DNA from 2 places in the Neobacillus sp. Soil_C_43 genome. Region 2 is predicted to be linked to the other one. Evidence: riboswitches for the same ligand, from Rfam matches in the RefSeq annotation. Region 2 holds a riboswitch; the other holds the start of a gene.
The links. A riboswitch is a leader RNA that binds a small molecule or an ion and turns the genes downstream of it on or off. The one in region 2 is predicted to bind S-adenosylmethionine.
Positions count from the first base shown of each region.

Region 1 (10,111 bases), on a different contig from region 2:
GGGAGCGCTGGCCGTTGCTAGCGGTATGGCAGCAATTACCCTCGCCATTCTTAATGTGGCTGAGGCAGGAGATGAGATTGTTGCTGCTTCCAATCTCTATGGTGGAACGTATAATTTATTCGCAGTGACCCTTCCAAAGTACGGAATTAACGTTAAATTTGTCGATTCGGATAATCCAGAGAACTTCAGAGCAGTGATTACACCAAAAACAAAGGCAGTCTTTGCAGAAACAATTGGTAACCCAAGCTTACGTGTATTAGACATTGAAAAAGTGGCTGATATTGCACACGAGGCAGGTGTCCCATTAATTATCGACAACACCTTTGCGACACCATACTTATGCAGACCAATTGAGTACGGGGCAGACATTGTTGTTCACTCGGCAACAAAGTGGTTATTAGGTAATGGGACATCAACGGGCGGCATAATTGTTGATGGTGGGAAGTTTGACTGGAACTCTTCTAGATTCCCTGGCTTTACGACTCCGGATGCAAGCTACCATGATCTTGTCTATGCAGAAGCATTGGGCGCTGTAGCGTATATTGTAAAAGCGCGTGTACAGTTATTGCGTGATCTCGGTCCGGCACTGAGCCCGCAAAATTCATTCCAATTTACACTAGGCCTTGAAACCCTGCATGTTCGGATGAAAGAGCATGTAGCCAATACGAAAACGATTGTGGACTACTTATTAAACCATCCAGCAGTAGAATGGGTATCCTATCCGGGTCATCCATCACATCCGGACTATGAATTAGCGAAAAAATATTTACCTAAAGGTGCTGGCTCCATGGTTGTTTTTGGAATTAAAGGTGGGAAGGAAGCAGGAGCGAAGCTCATTGATTCTCTATCCTTATGGGCACATGTGGCTAATGTTGGCGATTCAAAAAGTCTAATCATTCACCCAGCTAGTACCACCCATCAGCAATTAGATGCAGAAGGTTTGAAGGCAGCAGGTGTATCGGAGGACTTAATCCGTCTCTCTATTGGGATTGAAAATGTCGAAGACTTAATTGATGATCTTGAATCTGCGATTGAGACAGCAACGGGATTGGCATCTGTCAAAGCAAATGCCTAAAATTTTCCTCATCCAATAAGTAAGAATTAATAGATTTTTTTATTGACACCCTTTTTTATCCATGATACGATAGCTTTCGTACTAAAATAACTACTTAAACTGATTAACGTGTTAATTGAATATAGAATGCTGTAAGCTCTTATCAAGAGAGGTGGAGGGATGTGCCCGATGAAGCCCGGCAACCGTCAATGTTACATTGAAATGGTGCCAATTCACACAAAGCGTTTGCTTTGGGAGATGGGAGAAAGGTCTATTTTACTAATGCCTTTCTGCCCGTGCAGAAAGGCTTTTTATTTTTCTAAAATAGAATCTTTTCAGGGGTACAGTCAAATTCTATAGGTATGTCAGGTTATAGTAGATACTTTCTGAATTTTAGGTAAATAGGATAGAAGCGGGTGATTCAAATGATTTCAATAAAAAGCGTCCGTAAGATTTTTCCTTCCAAACAAGGCCAGCTAAAAGCGGTCGATGACGTGAATTTAGAAATTCAAGAGGGGGAAATTTTCGGAGTCATCGGATATAGTGGTGCCGGAAAAAGTACGCTAATTCGAATGCTTAATGGGTTGGAGCTACCAACCGATGGATCAGTCACAGTGGCTGGTCGTGTCATTTCAAAAATTAAGGGCAGTGAGCTTCGTAAAGCACGTCAAGAAATCAGTATGATCTTTCAACATTTCAACTTACTTTGGTCAAGAACAGTAAGTGAAAATATTGCTTTTCCACTGGAAATTGCAGGTATAAAGGGACAGGAAAGACAGAAAAGAGTCAATGAGCTCATCAAACTCGTCGGGCTTGAGGGACGTGAAAACGCCTATCCCTCTCAATTGAGTGGGGGACAAAAGCAGCGGGTAGGGATTGCGAGAGCCCTTGCTAATAATCCAAAGGTTTTACTTTGTGATGAAGCAACTTCAGCACTGGACCCTCAGACAACCGATTCCATTTTGGATTTATTAGTCGATATCAATAAGCGACTAGGTCTGACCATTGTGTTGATTACACATGAAATGCATGTTATTCGAAAAATTTGCCACCGGGTTGCTGTGATGGAAAGCGGCCGTGTAGTTGAGCTTGGTTCCGTTTTGGATGTGTTCCGTAATCCGCAGCAGCAAATCACGAAACGATTTGTTCAACAGGTGACAGAGCCTGAAGAAACAAAAGAAACAGCGGAACATTTGCTGGCACGGTATCATTCTGGTCAGGTCGTTCAATTGACTTTCATTGGCGAGTCAGCTGAGCAGCCGCTCATCACTAATTTAATTAGACACCATGAGGTTACAGTAAATATCCTGCAGGGGAAAATTTCGCAAACACAAAGTGGTTCATATGGAACTCTCTTTATTCATCTTGATGGTGACGAAAAAGAAGTGAACAAAGCCATAGACTTTATTCGTTCCCAGCAGGTTGGTTTGGAGGTGGTAACAAATGAATAATAGTGGAAAATATTTTGAAAATGTCGATTGGCTCATGATGTGGGACGCAACGAAAGACACCGTTTATATGACAGCTATTTCGGTTCTCGTTACCTTTATCTTGGGGACAATCTTAGGTTTACTTCTTTTCCTAACAACGAAAGGGAATCTGTGGGAGAATAAACCGATTAATACGATTATTAGTGGAATCGTTAATATTTTTCGTTCCATTCCGTTCATCATTTTAATTGTATTATTAATCCCGTTCACCACCTTCTTATTAGGAACGATGATCGGAGAAGATGCGGCCTTGCCGGCACTGATTATTGGGGCAGCCCCTTTTTATGCAAGGATGGTGGAGATTGGTCTTCGAGAGATTAATAAAGGAGTCATTGAAGCTGCTAAATCAATGGGAGCAACAACAAGCACGATCATTTGGAAGGTACTACTACCAGAATCCATGCCAGCTCTCATTTCCGGTATTACCGTTACAGCTATTGCTCTTGTGGGTTACACAGCAATGGCAGGAGCGATTGGTGCAGGTGGGTTAGGAAACCTTGCCTACAACTATGGTTTCCAACGAAATCAAAATGACGTCACATTTGTCGCTACCGTCATTATTTTAATTATTGTGTTTATCATTCAGTTAATTGGTGATCTCATCACTTCAAAATTAGATAAAAGATAAAAATAAAAGGAGAGTTCAACATGAAAAAATGGTTATCCGTTTTACTAGCTTTAACATTAGCCCTAGCTCTTGCAGCTTGCGGTAAATCAGAAGAAAAATCTGAGGGTACTTCAGAAAAGGGTGGCACTACTAAATTAGTAGTTGGAGCTTCAACTGTGCCGCACGCTGAAATTTTAGAACAAGCAAAACCGCTATTAAAAGAAAAAGGAATCGACCTAGAAATCACAACTTTCACTGACTATGTTTTACCAAACAAAGCATTGGCTTCAAAAGAATTAGATGCAAACTACTTCCAGCACATCCCTTACTTAGAATCTCAAAATAAAGAATTTAACTACGGATTTGTTAACGCTGGCGGCATTCACATCGAGCCAATCGGTGTCTATTCTAAAAAATATAAAAAGTTAAGTGACCTTCCAAAGGGTGCTCACTTAATCATGAGTAACTCTGTAGCTGACCATGGCCGTCTACTTTCTTTACTAGAAGCACAAGGCTTAATTAAGTTAAAAGAAGGCATTGATAAAACAAAAGCAGAATTAAAAGACGTAGTAGAAAATCCAAAGAACCTAAAATTTGATGCGAACTATGAAGCGAAGCTTTTACCACAGATTTTCAATAATGGTGAAGGTGATGCAGTATTGATCAACTCTAACTACGCAATTGATGCAGGATTAAACCCAGTGAAGGATTCTATTGCAATTGAAGACAAAGAATCACCATATGTAAACGTCATTGCCGTTCGTAAAGGTGATGAAAATAAAGAGGCAATCAAAGCTCTAGTAGAAGTACTTCATTCAAAAGAAATCCAAGACTTCATCCTTGAAAAATACAAAGGTGCAGTTGTACCTGTTTCTGAATAAAAAACGATTCTCTTATAAATATGAAGAAAATAGTAAAAGTCAGTGAGCTATTCACTGGCTTTTGCTATTTCTGAAGTCATACATGAAACGTTAGGATTGGGTAAAAATAGAAGAGATATTACACCCAAATTCACTTGGCAAAAGTTAAAAAAATAAGGTATGATTTTAACCGAGTGTATTTTTACATAATTGGATATAAGAATTTTTTATCAGAAAATTCTTTAAAAATCACTTCCTATTCTCAATTAGCAATTACTTAATGAAAATAGAGGTACTGTTTTTACTGTTTAGGAGTTGCTAATACATTTCATTTGTTATAAGATTGTAATGAGAATAAAATGAGAATAGAGTTATAGACCTAACACGGTCTGCAAGATACAACACTTTCTTTTCGGAGGTATAGATATGGCTGGATCAACTTTAACGATCAAAGATTTACATGTAGGAATTGATGGGAAAGAAATTTTAAAAGGTGTTAACCTTGAAGTAAAAGGTGGAGAAATCCACGCAATTATGGGTCCTAACGGAACTGGTAAATCCACTTTATCATCTGCAATCATGGGTCACCCTAAATATGAAGTAACTAGTGGTAACATTACTTTAGATGGACAAAATGTTCTTGAAATGGAAGTAGATGAGCGCGCTCGTGCAGGTCTATTCCTAGCAATGCAATATCCAAGTGAAATCAACGGCGTAACCAATGCCGATTTTTTACGTTCAGCATTAAATAGCCGCCTAGGTGAAGGTAATGAAATTTCTTTAATGAAATTCATCCGTAAGATGGATAAGCAAATGGAATTCCTTGAAATGGACCTTGATATGGCGCAACGCTACTTAAATGAAGGTTTCTCTGGTGGAGAGAAAAAGCGTAATGAAATCTTACAATTAATGATGTTAGAACCAAAAATTGCGATCCTGGATGAAATTGACTCCGGTCTAGATATTGACGCATTAAAAGTTGTGTCAAAAGGAATCAATGAAATGCGCGGCGAAGAATTCGGATGCCTAGTTATTACTCACTATCAACGTCTTTTAGACTATATCACTCCTGACTATGTGCACGTTATGATGCAGGGCCGTATTGTGAAATCAGGCGGGCCAGAGTTAGCACAACGCTTAGAAGCAGAAGGATATGACTGGATCAAGCAAGAGCTTGGAATTGAAGATGAAACAGTTGGGCAAGAAGCGTAAGAGAGTGTTAGGAGGATTACAATGACAACAGAAACAAAATTACCATTTGATAAGGGTTTTGTAAGCTCCTTTTCGAAAGAAATGAACGAGCCTGCTTGGTTTGAAGAGTTCCGACTCAAAGCATTAGAGAGTTTTGAACAACTGCCAATGCCAAAACCTGATAAAACAAAAATAGATAAATGGAATTTCACTCAATTCAATCAACATACTGTTAAAAGTGCTGCTTATTCTTCTATTGATGAATTACCGGAGGAAGTAAAAGCTTTAGTTGATTTGGAAGCAGCTGATAAGAATCTATATATTCAACGTAATCAAACCCCTGCTTTTTTATCTTTATCAGAAGAACTAAAAAGTAAGGGTGTTATCTTTACAGACATTTTCACAGCAGCTAGAGAGCATGGCGAGCTTTTGAAAAAGTACTATATGACACAAGCAATTAATGCTGACGAACACCGTCTTACTGCCCTTCATACGGCACTTGTGAACGGTGGAGTCTTCTTATATGTTCCAAAGAACGTAGTCATCTCTCAACCTATTCAAGCGGTTTACGTTCACGACCATGCAGAGGCTAATCTTTTTAACCATGTTATCGTGGTAGCAGAAGATAATAGCTCTGTCACATATGTTGAAAACTACATTTCAACGATTGAAGCTTCTAATTCTGTGGTAAACATTCTTTCAGAGGTTATTGCTAATGCCAATGCGAAGGTTGTATATGGTGCAGTAGATTACCTTGCAAATGGAACAACTACCTATGTAAACCGTCGTGGTGTAGCTGGAAGAGATGCACGTATTGAGTGGGCGTTAGGGTTAATGAACGAAGGAAACACTATTTCTGAGAACACAACCAACCTTATTGGTGATGGTTCCTATGGTGATACAAAAACAGTTGTCGTTGGACGTGGAGAGCAAACTCAAAACTTTACGACAAAGGTTGTTCACTTTGGAAAAAATAGCGAAGGGTACATCTTAAAGCATGGTGTTATGAAGGATAGTGCGACTTCCATCTTTAATGGGATTGGAAAAATTGAGCATGGCGCTTCTAAATCAAATGCCGAGCAAGAATCACGTGTATTAATGCTTAGCGAAAAAGCGCGTGGAGATGCCAACCCAATTCTTTTAATTGATGAAGATGATGTAACAGCAGGTCACGCTGCATCTGTCGGCCGAGTAGATAAAGTACAACTTTACTACTTAATGAGCCGCGGAATTCCAAAGCAAGAAGCAGAGCGCCTTATCATTCATGGCTTCCTTGCACCAGTTGTTAACCAGCTTCCGATAGAAGGAGTAAAGAAACAACTGACTGAAGTGATCGAAAGGAAAGTACGCTAATGAATATCCAGGATATTCGCAAACAGTTTCCGATCCTAGACCAAGAAGTGAACGGCAATCCGTTGGTGTATTTAGATAGTTCTGCTACATCACAGAAGCCGCTTCAAGTTATCGAGGCAGTTGATAAATATTACCGTGAAATCAATTCCAATGTCCATCGTGGTGTGCATACTTTAGGAACAAGAGCTACTGATGCGTACGAAGGGGCAAGAGAAAAGGTTCGCAAATTTATCAATGCTAAATCGATTCAGGAAGTTATTTTTACAAGAGGAACAACGACTTCTATTAATACTGTGGCAGCAAGCTATGCAGCCGCTAATCTTAAAGAAGGCGATGAAATTGTTATAACTTATATGGAGCACCACAGCAATATTATCCCATGGCAGCAAGTGGCCAGACGGACTGGTGCCCAGTTAAAATACATTCCTCTCCAAGAGGATGGAACCATCTCACTTGATGATGTACGTGCAACCATTACAGCGAACACAAAGGTTGTTTCTGTGATGCAAGTATCAAATGTACTTGGCGTTATTAATCCGGTGAAAGAAATTGCACAAATCGCCCATGAAAATGGTGCAATTATGGTAGTAGATGGTGCGCAGAGTGCTCCGCATATGAAAATTGATGTTCAGGATTTGGATTGCGATTTCCTTGCATTCTCTGGACACAAAATGTGCGCTCCTACTGGTATCGGCGTTCTTTATGGAAAGAAACATTTACTAGAAAACATGGAGCCGATTGAATTTGGCGGTGAGATGATTGATTTCGTGCAATTGCAGGAATCAACGTGGAAAGAGCTTCCGTGGAAATTCGAAGGCGGAACACCTATAATTGCAGGTGCGATTGGTCTAGGAGCTGCAATCGACTTTTTAACTGAAATAGGCTTAGAGAATATTGCTGAGCACGAACATAAGCTTGCTGCTTATGCGTTAGATAAAATGTCTGCAGTTGAAGGTATGACGATTTATGGCCCGCTTGATGCGGCGAAACGCGCAGGTCTCATAACATTTAATTTAACAGACGTACATCCACACGATGTAGCAACCGTATTAGATGCAGAAGGTATTGCTGTCCGTGCGGGACATCATTGTGCACAGCCGTTGATGAGGTGGCTTAAGGCTTCAGCAACTGCTCGTGCTAGCTTCTATTTATATAATACTGAAGAGGATATTGATAAACTCGTTGAAGGGCTTGTCAAAACAAAGGAGTATTTCAGCGATGTCTTCTAATAATTTAGATTCACTTTACCGTCAAGTCATTATGGATCATTATAAAAATCCTCGAAACCGTGGTGTGTTGGAGGATGGAAACCATACGATTAACATGAATAACCCTACATGTGGAGACCGCATTCAATTGAGCCTTAAGGTGGAAAATGGAATTGTGGTTGACGCAAAGCAAGAAGGGGAAGGCTGTTCGATTTCCATGTCATCGGCTTCGATGATGACTCAAGCCATTAAAGGGAAAAAGATCGATGAGGCTTTAAAGATGTCACAAATCTTCTCTGATATGATGCAAGGGAAAGAGTATGATGAAGATCTTGATTTAGGTGATATTGAGGCCCTTCAAGGGGTTGCCAAGTTTCCAGCCCGCATTAAATGTGCCACGTTAGCGTGGAAGGCAATGGAAAAAGGATTGAAAGAAGATGAAAAAGAATAGGATGAAATAGGGCATTTTTAGGCCTTATTCGTTTAAGAAATGGAGGAATAAGACGATGGCGAAAAAAATGCCAGAAATCGGTGATTATAAATATGGTTTTGCCGATAAAGACGTTTCCATATTCCGATCTAAACGCGGTTTAACAGATGATATAGTAAAAGAAATTTCTAAGTTGAAGAACGAACCACAATGGATGTTAGACTTCCGTTTGAAGTCGCTTGAGCATTTTTACAAAATGCCAATGCCACAATGGGGCGGCGATATGGCTTCTTTAAACTTTGATGAAATCACGTATTATGTAAAACCATCGGAGAAATCTGAGAAGTCATGGGATGAAGTACCTGAAGAAATCAAGGCTACTTTTGATAAACTAGGAATTCCTGAAGCAGAGCAAAAGTACCTTGCTGGGGTATCTGCACAGTATGAATCTGAAGTTGTTTATCACAACATGAAGGTAGAACTTGAAGATTTAGGAATCGTCTTTAAAGATACCGATTCCGCTTTAAGAGAAAATGAAGATATTTTCCGCGAACACTTTGGAAAAACAATTCCACCAACAGATAACAAGTTTGCTGCACTTAACTCTGCCGTATGGTCAGGGGGCTCATTTATCTATGTACCACCAGGTGTGAAAGTGGATACTCCTTTACAGGCATACTTCCGCATTAACTCTGAAAACATGGGTCAATTTGAACGTACCTTAATCATTGTAGATGAAGGTGCACACGTGCATTACGTTGAGGGTTGTACTGCACCAGTCTATACAACTAACTCCCTGCACAGTGCAGTGGTTGAGATTGTTATTAAAAAAGATGCTTATTGCCGTTATACAACGATTCAAAACTGGGCAAATAACGTCTTTAACCTTGTTACGAAGCGTGCGGTTTGTGAAGCAAACGCAACAATGGAATGGATTGACGGAAATATCGGTTCTAAGTTAACAATGAAATACCCAGCCGTTATTTTAAAAGGTGAAGGTGCTCGTGGTTTGACTTTATCAATTGCGATTGCAGGTAAAGGTCAGCATCAGGATGCTGGAGCAAAAATGATTCATTTAGCACCAAACACATCTTCAACAATCGTTTCCAAGTCCATTTCTAAGCACGGTGGTAAAGTAACCTACCGTGGTCAGGTGCACTTCGGACGTAAGGCAGATGGTGCCCGTTCTAATATCGAATGTGATACATTAATTATGGATAACAAGTCGACATCAGATACCATTCCTTACAATGAGATATTAAACGATAACATTTCACTTGAGCACGAAGCCAAGGTTTCTAAAGTATCAGAAGAGCAGCTTTTCTACTTGATGAGCCGTGGTATTTCTGAACAAGAAGCTACTGAAATGATCGTTATGGGCTTCATTGAGCCATTTACAAAGGAATTACCAATGGAATATGCCGTTGAAATGAACCGTCTGATCAAGTTCGAAATGGAAGGCTCCATCGGTTAATATTTTTATAAAAGAAACCCGCCCGCTGGCTATAGCAGGCGGGTTTTTTCTGTGGGAAAATGAACTTACTGTCATATAAGGTGTGTTTACTGTCATATAAGGTGTGTTTACTGTCATATAAGGTGTGTTTACTGTCATATAAGGTGTGTTTACTGTCGGATAACAGGGGATTACTGTCGCATAGCATCTTATTACTGTCGTTTTCCGTTTTCTTGTTGAAAAATCTACGAGACATAAATTGGGTTATGCTATTATTAATAACTGGGGGTGAACGAATTGATTTATATCGGTGTCACAGGCTGGGGAGACCATGACAGCTTATATTCAAGTGGAACTTCCTCAAGGGACAAATTAAAGCACTATGCTGGCCACTTTCCAATTGTAGAGGTAGACTCTGCATTTTATGCAATTCAGCCCAAACGAAATGCAGAAAAGTGGGTGCAA
Region 1 is NZ_JBDGJV010000010.1:166,343-176,453, reverse strand. Features, by position in the region: gene AC3A54_RS15025 (O-acetylhomoserine aminocarboxypropyltransferase/cysteine synthase family protein) at 1-1,075, shown strand, start outside; SAM riboswitch class I at 1,212-1,319, shown strand; gene AC3A54_RS15020 (methionine ABC transporter ATP-binding protein) at 1,480-2,505, shown strand; gene AC3A54_RS15015 (methionine ABC transporter permease) at 2,498-3,172, shown strand; gene AC3A54_RS15010 (MetQ/NlpA family ABC transporter substrate-binding protein) at 3,193-4,032, shown strand; gene sufC (Fe-S cluster assembly ATPase SufC) at 4,438-5,223, shown strand; gene sufD (Fe-S cluster assembly protein SufD) at 5,245-6,555, shown strand; gene AC3A54_RS14995 (cysteine desulfurase) at 6,555-7,784, shown strand; gene sufU (Fe-S cluster assembly sulfur transfer protein SufU) at 7,774-8,214, shown strand; gene sufB (Fe-S cluster assembly protein SufB) at 8,270-9,667, shown strand; gene AC3A54_RS14980 (DUF72 domain-containing protein) at 9,944-10,111, shown strand, end outside.
Region 1: another riboswitch for S-adenosylmethionine. It lies ahead of AC3A54_RS15020 (methionine ABC transporter ATP-binding protein); the one in region 2 lies ahead of AC3A54_RS15200 (homoserine dehydrogenase).

Region 2 (10,111 bases):
GTGTTTTGACCTTTTTCGTTTTGATTGGAAGTTCTTGTTGGACACCTTCATGAAAAGCATGGCAATGCTCACGAACAGGACATAATAAACAAGAGGGAGAAGTCGGTGTACAAATCAAAGCCCCCAATTCCATTAATGCTTGGTTAAATGCAGAGGGATCTTCATGTGAAATGATATCTCGAACTGCTTTTTCAAAAATCTTCCTTGAAGAAGCCTTCGCAATATCCTCACGAATTAACAAAATTCGTGATAATACCCTCATCACATTTCCATCAACTGCTGGCTCTGGAATTCCATAGGCAATGCTTAAAATGGCACCCGCAGTATAGGGCCCCACTCCCTTAAGAGAGGAAATATCCTCTGGTGTGTTCGGCACTTCCCCATTATATTTCTCTTTTACTTCCCTAACCGCTGATTGAAGATTTCTAACTCTGGAATAATAGCCAAGACCCTCCCAAGCCTTTAAGACTTTCTCCTCTTCTGCTTCCGCTAAGTCTTCAATTGTGGGAAACCATTCGATAAAACGATTAAAATAGGGTATAACTGTGTCGACTCTTGTTTGTTGTAACATGATTTCTGAAACCCAAACCTTGTAGGGATCCTGGTCCTTTCTCCAAGGTAGGTCTCGTTGTTCAGCTTTAAACCACGAAATGAGATCATTTTGAAAAGCATTTATATTGATTTTTTTTGAATTTTCTTGTTCAATTATCATAACTTTTAGTCCTCCAGATTGTTAAACACAATGAAAAAAGGGAATATAATAATATGCATTTCGTTTTACAATAAGCGAATTTGTCGATTTTGACAAGAACCTAATTCATAGAAGGAGGCTATCCTTTTGGATACTGGAACTCATGTTGTAATGGGCATTGCTCTTGGCGGTCTTGCCACACTTGACCCTGTTGTAGCAAGCAGCCATGCCACTGCTACCAGTGTGTTGATTGCAACAATCGCCGGATCACAAATACCAGATATTGACACGGTTTTAAAGCTTAGAAATAATGCTATCTATATTCGTAATCATCGAGGAGTTACTCATTCTATTCCGGCGGTTCTATTATGGCCGCTTGTGATTTTAGCCGTGGTTTATCCTTTGTTCCCTGATGCTAATCTTCTTCATCTATGGGCTTGGACCTTTGCTGCAGTATTTATTCATGTTTTCGTTGATATCTTTAATGCCTACGGAACGCAAGCTTTGCGACCTTTTTCCTCAAAATGGGTTGCATTAGGGGTAATCAATACCTTTGACCCATTTATCTTTGGGATTCATGTTGTTGGAATTCTCATTTGGGTTTTTGGAGCAAATCCCGGTATTACTTTTTCCATCATGTATTTAGTCATCTTCGGCTACTATCTAAAGCGATATCAAGCCAAGAAAAGAGTATTAGTGGAAGTAAGAACTTTGATTCCAGATGCAACGGAAATTATTATCGCTCCTACTATGAAGTTTCATCATTGGCGGATTGCCGCTATGAACAAGAAACAATTTTTTGTAGGTAGAGCAGTCGACGGTAAAGTGGAAATCTTAGATCACTTCAAACGTATTCCTGTACCCAAAACACCTGTTATTGAGGCAGCCAAAAAAGATAAAAATCTGTCCGCCTTTCTTTCCTTCTCCCCTGTTTACCGATGGGAAGTGGATGAATACGATAATTTTTACGAGGTGCGCTTCATTGATCTTCGCTACCGAAGCAATGGGCACTACCCGTTCGTCGCCGTGGTTCAGTTAGATTGCGATTTAAATCCGATTAGTTCCTATACAGGTTGGGTGTTTAGTGAGAAAAAACTAAGAAAAAAACTAAGTATCATAAGTTGATATCATGAAAAAAGAAAACTCGTTGTGGCGAGTTTTCTTTTAATTTGTTTGATTCTTCTCCTGATTTAAAAAATGTTTATATTTCGGATTGGTGGCGATGAAATCATGAAGTCTATTTCCATAATTCTCAATCCATTGCCTCACAATTTTCTCAGTCATTTCACTGCCCTTATACTCCCTGCCAGCTTTTGCATAACTGGTTTCAAAGTCATCCCAAAGCAATTCCACCCAGGTCCTTGCTTGGTCAAAGGATAATTCGTTATTTTTTTCTAACAACAACCTTATTAATTCTTCCTGATACACTTTCATACACTCACCTCATTGCCATTTTCTTATAACATAACCCATGTGAAAAGCGCGAATACTAACATTACGTGGTAAGCACTGAGATGCCGCCTTTGCTTTTCACGTTTTTCTCATTCCCAAAATGGAGGTACAGCATGAGAAATAAAGAAACGAATTTCCCCAATCAAAATAATAACAAGTTAGAGGGCGAGCCAAGAGCGAAAGCAGAATATGCTTCTAAAAGAGCCGATGGCACCATCAATACCCATCCACAAGAGCGTATGCGTGCTTCAGGGGAACGAGATGACGAATCCCCTCAGTATTCATAACTACCCGTTTAATAAGACAAGCCAGAGAACTCTCTCTGGTTTGTCATCATTTTAGCCCTTTTAACATAGAAATCGGGAGAGCTTCTTCTTTTCCATCGCCTTTTAATCGATATCCCCAAGCAAACACACCGTTCATATAATCTATTTTAAAATATTGGCCAGGATCGCCTTCAATTTCATATATTTCGCCTGGTTGAAACGATTCGGGATTAATCAGATACGCTCTTGCCATTTGTACCTTTCTTTCAAGCACCGCAAACTCACTAACCATTCCCATTTGTTCAGCTTTTCGTGCTTTTTCTTGAAGTGAAGCAATTTCCTGTTTTAACTCATGTTCTGTCATATCACTGTACCGTTTCTCCTGCTGCATCCAATTCACTCCCCTTTATCTTCTTTTTTTAGTATAGTAATTTTTATAGGATTAATAAAGGCTTAAAACTCACACAAAGGAGAGCACACCATGAAAACAATGATTGTAACTGGGGCAGGATCAGGCTTAGGCAAAGAATTAGCTTTCTTATTTTCGAAAAAGGGCTTTCATCTTTTATTAGTTGGAAGAACAGTTGAAAAATTAGTGGAAGCCAAACAAGAAATTGAAGCACTAGGTGGAAAAGCTGATCTTTTATCAGTGGATATCTCCAACAATGAAGATGTGGTTTCAAAATTAAATGGGCTTAACGAACGCTATCAAGTTGCTGGCTTGGTCAACAACGCAGGTGTCGGTCATTTTGGACCGTTTACCGAGATGGACGATACACAAATAAAAGAAATGCTTGAGACGAATGTATGGGGAACGATTTTGATGACAAAAGCCATTCTTCCACTTTTATCCCAAAATGGAGAAGGCCGAATAATGAATATTATTTCTACTGCTGGCTTGCGTGGGAAAGTAAACGAAGCAGTGTATGTTGCCAGCAAATTTGCTGTAAGAGGATTTACGGAAAGTCTACAAAAAGAATACGAAGGTTCTGGAATCAAATTTAATGCAGTGTACATGGGCGGGATGGACACCCCCTTTTGGGACGAAAGCTCTCATGTTTCAGACAAATCACGTTTTAGATCGCCTAAAGAAGTAGCAGAAATTATTATGGATCAAATCGATCAGGATTCTATTATTATTGAGAGTAAATAAAGCTAATAAATAAGGGGACAGGCTCCACTCAGTCTGTCCCCTACTCTTTAATTTTCTTCACTTTCTAAATCAGAAAGAAATCTCTCGATATTATCCATTGAAAATCCTTTACGATATAAGGCCTGCTTCATCTTTTGTTGATATTCAAATCCACTTAAGTGAGCATATTTTCTATGAGCTTTTTCACCTTGGAAGCGAACAGCTCCCATTTCCTCATCATCTTCTTTTTCAACTTTTGTTTCATTCACGGCAATTCCTATGACCTCAAAAGGATACCCTTTTCGTAAGAGTAAATTTTCTAGCTTCTGCTTCTGAATTTTTAAAGATTCCTTTGAATTTCTTTGAAAAAATTTCTCACTCATTTTTGTTGCTTTTTCAATTTGCTGCTCTCGAGGATACTCCTCTAATGCTTGCATAAGAGTCGCCTCTCCAATCCCTTTTTCTTTTAACTCTAACTTAATTAAATCAGGACCTTTATCTGTCGTATTCGCCTGCGTCCTTACATAAGCCAAGGCATATTCCTGATCATTAATATATTTTTGCGAGATTAACCGATGGAGAACCTCGTTAATGACGGGTTCATCAAGTTCCTTTTTTAAAAGGTAATCCTTGATTTCTTTTTCCGACCTCATCCTTCTTACCAGATAATTGACCGCTAAGTTGTAGGCCTTACGGATATCGTCTTGATACTGAATTTCCAAGAAAGAAAAATCATCAAGCTCCATCCCTTTTTTTAAATTGAATTTAATTAACACATCGCTGTCGACACTAAAGGCAAATTCTTCACCCTTGCCCTTACCATAATCCATAAAAACGTTAAAACGGTCTACATTTTTTTGCTGTGTGGTGATTTTCGTAATAATGGCCATTTCCTTCACCTCACTTCCACTTTACCATACTTTTTTATTAAAATAAGGTAAAATAAAGCAAAAGGAGGTCTTCTACATGAAAATTGCAATTGCAGGTGGAACAGGCTTTGTTGGGAGGGCACTTGTCAATGAACTAAGTAAGTATGAACATGAAATAGTTATTTTAACTCGCCGAGCAAGAAAATCTAACGAGAAGGCCAACATTCGATATACGCAGTGGTTAACTGATAATGCGAACCCTGTTATAGACCTCCAAGATACGGATATCTTTATAAACCTCGCAGGTGAATCGATTAACAGTGGGCGCTGGACCGAAGAGAGAAAAAGTAAAATTTTATCTAGTCGAATGGAAGCAGTTGATGCAGTCCTGGACATAGTAAACCAATTAGACCGGAAACCGCAGGTGCTTATTAACGCCAGTGCGATTGGTATATACGGAACATCAGAAACAAAAGTTTTTACTGAAAATAACGAAAAACTAGGCACGGATTTTTTAGCAGAAACAGTCGTAAACTGGGAACAAGAAGCGAGCAAGGCGGTTTCATTAGGAATTAGAACGGTCTTATGCAGATTTGGTATCATTCTTGAAAAGGATGCTGGAGCTCTTCCTAAGATGCTGATGCCTTATAAGTGGTTTATAGGAGGCAATATTGGAAGTGGCAAACAGTGGATGTCATGGATTCACCTTGAGGATGTAGTAAAAGGTATTATTTTTGCAATGGAAAATAAACAAATTCAAGGCCCTGTAAATTTCACTGCTCCAAATCCTGTGATGATGAGCGATTTGGGCAAGACACTTGCTCAAGTATTGCATCGACCGCACTGGCTTCCTGTTCCTAGTTTCGCCCTTCGTTTGCTCCTTGGTGAAATGAGCACCTTAGTGGTAGATGGGCAAAAGGTTTTACCGAATAAACTTTTAGATCATGGATTCCAATTCCAGTACCCTACTTTAGAAAAAGCATTAAAAAATATATTTTCCTAAAAAAAGTATCATTCCTTTCTTAAAAGGTAAAAATGGAAATAAGTACATATTTAGTGCTTCATTTTTACCACTTAGCTTGATGACAATTAACAAACAAAAAATGTTGAAAGGAATGAGCAAAATGGCGGGAAAAAAGAAAAAAGATTTGGGTAGAGGTAAATATACCTTAACAAGTACACAAGAGGTTTTATACCAGCGTGATTTTAAGATGGCTGACCGTGCTGCCGGCTATCATGACAGCAAAACTAAGCTGTAAGTGACGGAATTCCATACGTATACAAAAAATTAATTTAAAGTTTTTCCATTAATGAGCCCCTTTCAAATTGTAAAAGCTATTAGGGAGTGAGAGATATCTTTCTCCCTCTAGCTGAAATTGAAAGGGGTTTTAGTAATGGGTCGAATGCATAATGGAGGTTCTCACAAAAATAATAAAGCATCACTTCCACAAACACCGAAAAATATGAAAACAGATGGAAATGATGTAGAATACTCACAAGAATTTGCTGATCATGCAGATCTTGAAGCACAAGCCCGTGCTAATGCCGCTAACCAGCGTGTGAAGAATAAGAAAAGATAAGAATAAAAAAAGAGAAGCAGGCTTTGCCCTGCTTCTTAAAGTATATAAAAGGGGGGAAATAAATGGTATATCAGCGAGCTCTAATGAGAGGCTTCAGCGTGCTGAGCTGTTAGAACTCGTTATACTGTTAATTAGTGTTCACATTTTTTACAGGTGTCTTTTGGAAATAGCCTTTGATAAACGGAACTGTGTATCGGTCAAGACCGAAGAGGTAAGCTCCAGTTCCTACGAATAGAAGGATCATTGCTGCTGTATAAAGAATTGGGTTCGTGCTTGTTGTGCCTGCCAGCATGAAGTTTAAGTTCATAAATGCACCGGCGATTAATGCTGGAAGAGTGGCTAATCCAACAACTAATCCTAAACCAACAAGTAATTCTCCCCAAGGAATTAATACGTTAAAGATTTGAACATTTGGAATAGCAAATTGTTGTAAGAAATCTGCGTACCATGCTTGCACTGCTGGATGATCACCCGTTGCATTTGCGAGTGCACCTTTTAAAAATCCGCCAGCATCAAATTCACCGGTTAATTTATGATATCCTGCTTCAATCCATTGTAATCCAAGCCAAACTCTTAGAACTGTCCAAACAACGGCTGCTTGAGGGGTTTTATACCATCTCATCACAATCATCTCCAATTATTTTATTTGTGAACACTTTCACAATAAAGTGTAATGATAAGTTCTTTCCCCTTTCGATGAGGGGTGTTCAGCTAGCTGTGTCGTATAGGGAAGTTAGTTTGTGTTTCTTTGTTTGTGAATTGTTTCACTATCTTCTCTACACTTATAATATACTCTCCTGTACTTTAAATGACAACGGCTTTCACAGTTTCTTAACATATTAATGTTAGAAAGTTGAATAATATGTGAACTTAATAAGTTGTTAATATTAGATACTTGTGGATAATTATTCTGATTTTTGTGGATATTGTGAATAAGTCTGTGGAATACCTTTAAAACAGGACTTTTGATGTGGATAATGCGGTGGATAAACACGGAATATCCGTGACTATTGAATTAAATTTCTACATCTTGTTCAAATAAAAAAAGTAGATTTAGAAGTTTGCTACTTCTACTTTTTCCTTCTTCTCCCTGATAAAAGTAGATCTAGAACCTCGCTACTTTTACTTTTTTCTTCTTTTCTCTGAAAAAAGTAGATCTAGAGCCTTGCTACTTCTACTGTTTCCTTCTTTTCTCTATAAAAAGTAGATCTAGAGCCCCTTGTTACTTCTACTTTTTCCTTCTTTTCTCTATAAAAAGTAGATCTAGAGCCTTGCTACTTCTACTTTTCCCTTCTTCTCTCTATAAAAAGTAGATCTAGAGCCTTGCTACTTCTACTTTTTCCTTCTTCTCTCTGAAAAAAGTAGATCTAGAACCTCGCTACTTTTACTTTTTTCTTCTTTTCTCTGAAAAAAGTAGATCTAGAGCCTTGCTACTTCTACTTTTTCCTTCTTCTCTCTGAAAAAAGTAGATCTAGAGCCTGGCTTTCTTAAAATAAAAAAAAGAGCCATATAGCTCTTTCATTATTTGTAGACTCTTATAAAGCCTTAAGCGTTTTTATTTGTTTCACTCTCTCATATTCTCCTATAATCGGATAATAGATAAGATTATTTTGTTTGGCCAAAAGGCCAATTTCTCTATCTGTCGCTTTGATTACAAACGTTTCCTCCGCCACTTCTTCAATCCAAGTAATGGAAGGAGTCACCTGTTTATGCATCACTCCATGCACCAGCCACGTTTCCTTCTTGTCACTCTTACTAAACCCCGTTACCGCTACTTGAGAACACGTATTATTCTGTTTAACTGGGGAATTTTGACACACATAGACTAAATCCTCAATGACAGCACTCGCCGTAGGAAACATTCCAGCTCCCGGCCCCTGAAGCGTAATTTCACCTACAATATCCGATTGGACATTTACTGCGTTCTGAACGCCTTCTACATGATAAAATGGATGCTCTTTTCCCACAAGAGCTGGTTTGACCGTTGCTTTTATTTGACCGTCCAGCCTTGTGATACTCGCAATATGTTTGAACCGTAGTTCTGCCCTATCGACAGCATCAATCAATTCACTTGTGATTGACGTGATCCCCTCACGTTCAACCTCCTGCCAATTAGGTTCTTCTCCAAATGCAAGTCTGCTTAAAATCATGGTTTTATAAAAGGCATCAAAGCCCTCCACATCATTTGTTGGGTCAGCTTCAGCATAGCCATTCTCTTGGGCTAATATTAACGCCTGTGCAAATGACTGCTTTTTCTCCCTCATTTCGGTAAGAATAAAATTGGAGGTTCCATTTAGAATTCCTCTGACCTGCTTGACACGATTAATATTTAAAAGCTGTCTAAGTGTTTGAATAACGGGAATTCCACCTGCTACGGTTGCTTCAAATCCAACAGAAACCTTTTTCTCTGCTGCAAGATCAAGAAGTTCTTTCCCGTGATGGGCAAACATTTCCTTATTTGCTGTAATGATGTGGCAGCCCCGCTGTATGGCTGATTTTAAAAATGTAAATGTCGGCTCTTTATCGACAATAGCCTCCACAACAACATCAAGCTGTTCGAGATTTAAGATATCCGCAAATTCTGTTGTTACTAATACATTTTCACTAATATTTCTTTTCTTTTGCGTGTTTCTGATGAGAACAGCGGCAACTTCAACCTTTTTGCCCAATGTAGCTGTAAGCTCCTCACTGTGTGATTGTATTGTTCGATAAACTCCTTCACCAACTGTTCCAAATCCAAGGATTGCTACTTTGATTGCAGACACATACATCCATCCCTTCACTACACGATTTTTGACACGAAGCTGTTTATTTTTCAAAAAGAAAAACCCTCTTCAATAAGAAGAGGGTTGGATTCCTCCTCTTATCTATCAGGTTAAAAATAACCTGCAGGAATTAGCACCTTTTCAAGGAATACCTTGAAGGTTGCCGGGTTTCATCGGGCCTAGTCCCTCCACCACTCTGGATAAGAGTTTTTATTTGATTTTTCATTAAATTTCCAAGTTATAAAGAAAATTTTAGTTGATGTAATGTTAAATGTCAATATATTCTTTCAATTCATTACGATCGTACACCTGTAAATTTGGCATGCTCTTCTTTTACTAAATTGATAAAATTTCCCCTCTCAAAATCCATACTGATAATCATTTTAATATTTTTCTCCATGCTTAAAAACCGCTTCACCTTTCTATTTTGGTGAATGATATATGAGTATCTAACATCCTTTTCCAGTGTAGCAAACCAGTCTTCTTCCCTTAATCTGATTATATTCTTGTCAAATTTCGATTTAGGTGACCAATCAGGAATGAAAAATTCAATGACTCCCCCTGCTAGATCAATTAGTAAATCAAAAAGAAAACTGCTAATGGAAAATCACTCCTCAAGCACAATATTCATAAAACTATTGTATCTTTCCATTGAAATAAATAAAAGGGGATCGGTAATTTGTAGATATATCATGAATTTGTGTAGATATATTATAAAAATGTGTAGATAAAACGCAAAAGTGTGTAGATATCGCGATACAGCCCCTTTTCATGAGCAAAAAGAAACCTGCCAATGGCAGGTTTCTCACATTTTATCGTTTCAGTTTTCCCTCAGCAAGCTCGATTTGCTTCCCAACCTGCTCTGGAGCCGTACCACCAAAGCTATTTCGAACCGCAACTACGTGTTCTGGGGCTAAAACCTCGTAAATATCCTCTTCAAATAAAGGACTGAAATCTTGATATTCTTCAAAGCTTAAATCAAGCAAAAACTTATTAGACTGGATCGAGTATAAAACAATTTTTCCAATAACCTCATGGGCCTCACGGAACGGTAACCCCTTAGTTACCAGATAATCGGCAATATCCGTAGCATTCGAGAAGTCGTTGTTAATTGCTTTACGCATCACATCTTTTTTAACCGTCATCGTTTCAATCATTGGAGCCAATAGTTTTAAAGAACCTTCCAATGTTTCTACCGTATCAAACATACCTTCTTTATCTTCTTGTAAGTCCTTATTGTAGGCAAGCGGCAAACCTTTCAAAACAGTCAGCAGCCCAATCAAATTGCCATACGTACGGCCTGTTTTTCCACGAAGCAGCTCTGGTACGTCTGGATTCTTCTTTTGCGGCATAATA
Region 2 is NZ_JBDGJV010000011.1:19,714-29,824, forward strand. Features, by position in the region: gene mutY (A/G-specific adenine glycosylase) at 1-712, opposite strand, end outside; gene AC3A54_RS15150 (metal-dependent hydrolase) at 839-1,816, shown strand; gene AC3A54_RS15155 (YfhJ family protein) at 1,856-2,125, opposite strand; gene AC3A54_RS15160 (small, acid-soluble spore protein K) at 2,257-2,430, shown strand; gene AC3A54_RS15165 (YfhH family protein) at 2,477-2,800, opposite strand; gene AC3A54_RS15170 (SDR family NAD(P)-dependent oxidoreductase) at 2,891-3,562, shown strand; gene recX (recombination regulator RecX) at 3,610-4,431, opposite strand; gene AC3A54_RS15180 (TIGR01777 family oxidoreductase) at 4,508-5,413, shown strand; gene AC3A54_RS15185 (YfhE family protein) at 5,535-5,669, shown strand; gene AC3A54_RS15190 (YfhD family protein) at 5,805-5,990, shown strand; gene AC3A54_RS15195 (DoxX family membrane protein) at 6,118-6,612, opposite strand; gene AC3A54_RS15200 (homoserine dehydrogenase) at 7,526-8,809, opposite strand; SAM riboswitch class I at 8,851-8,962, opposite strand; gene argH (argininosuccinate lyase) at 9,568-10,111, opposite strand, start outside.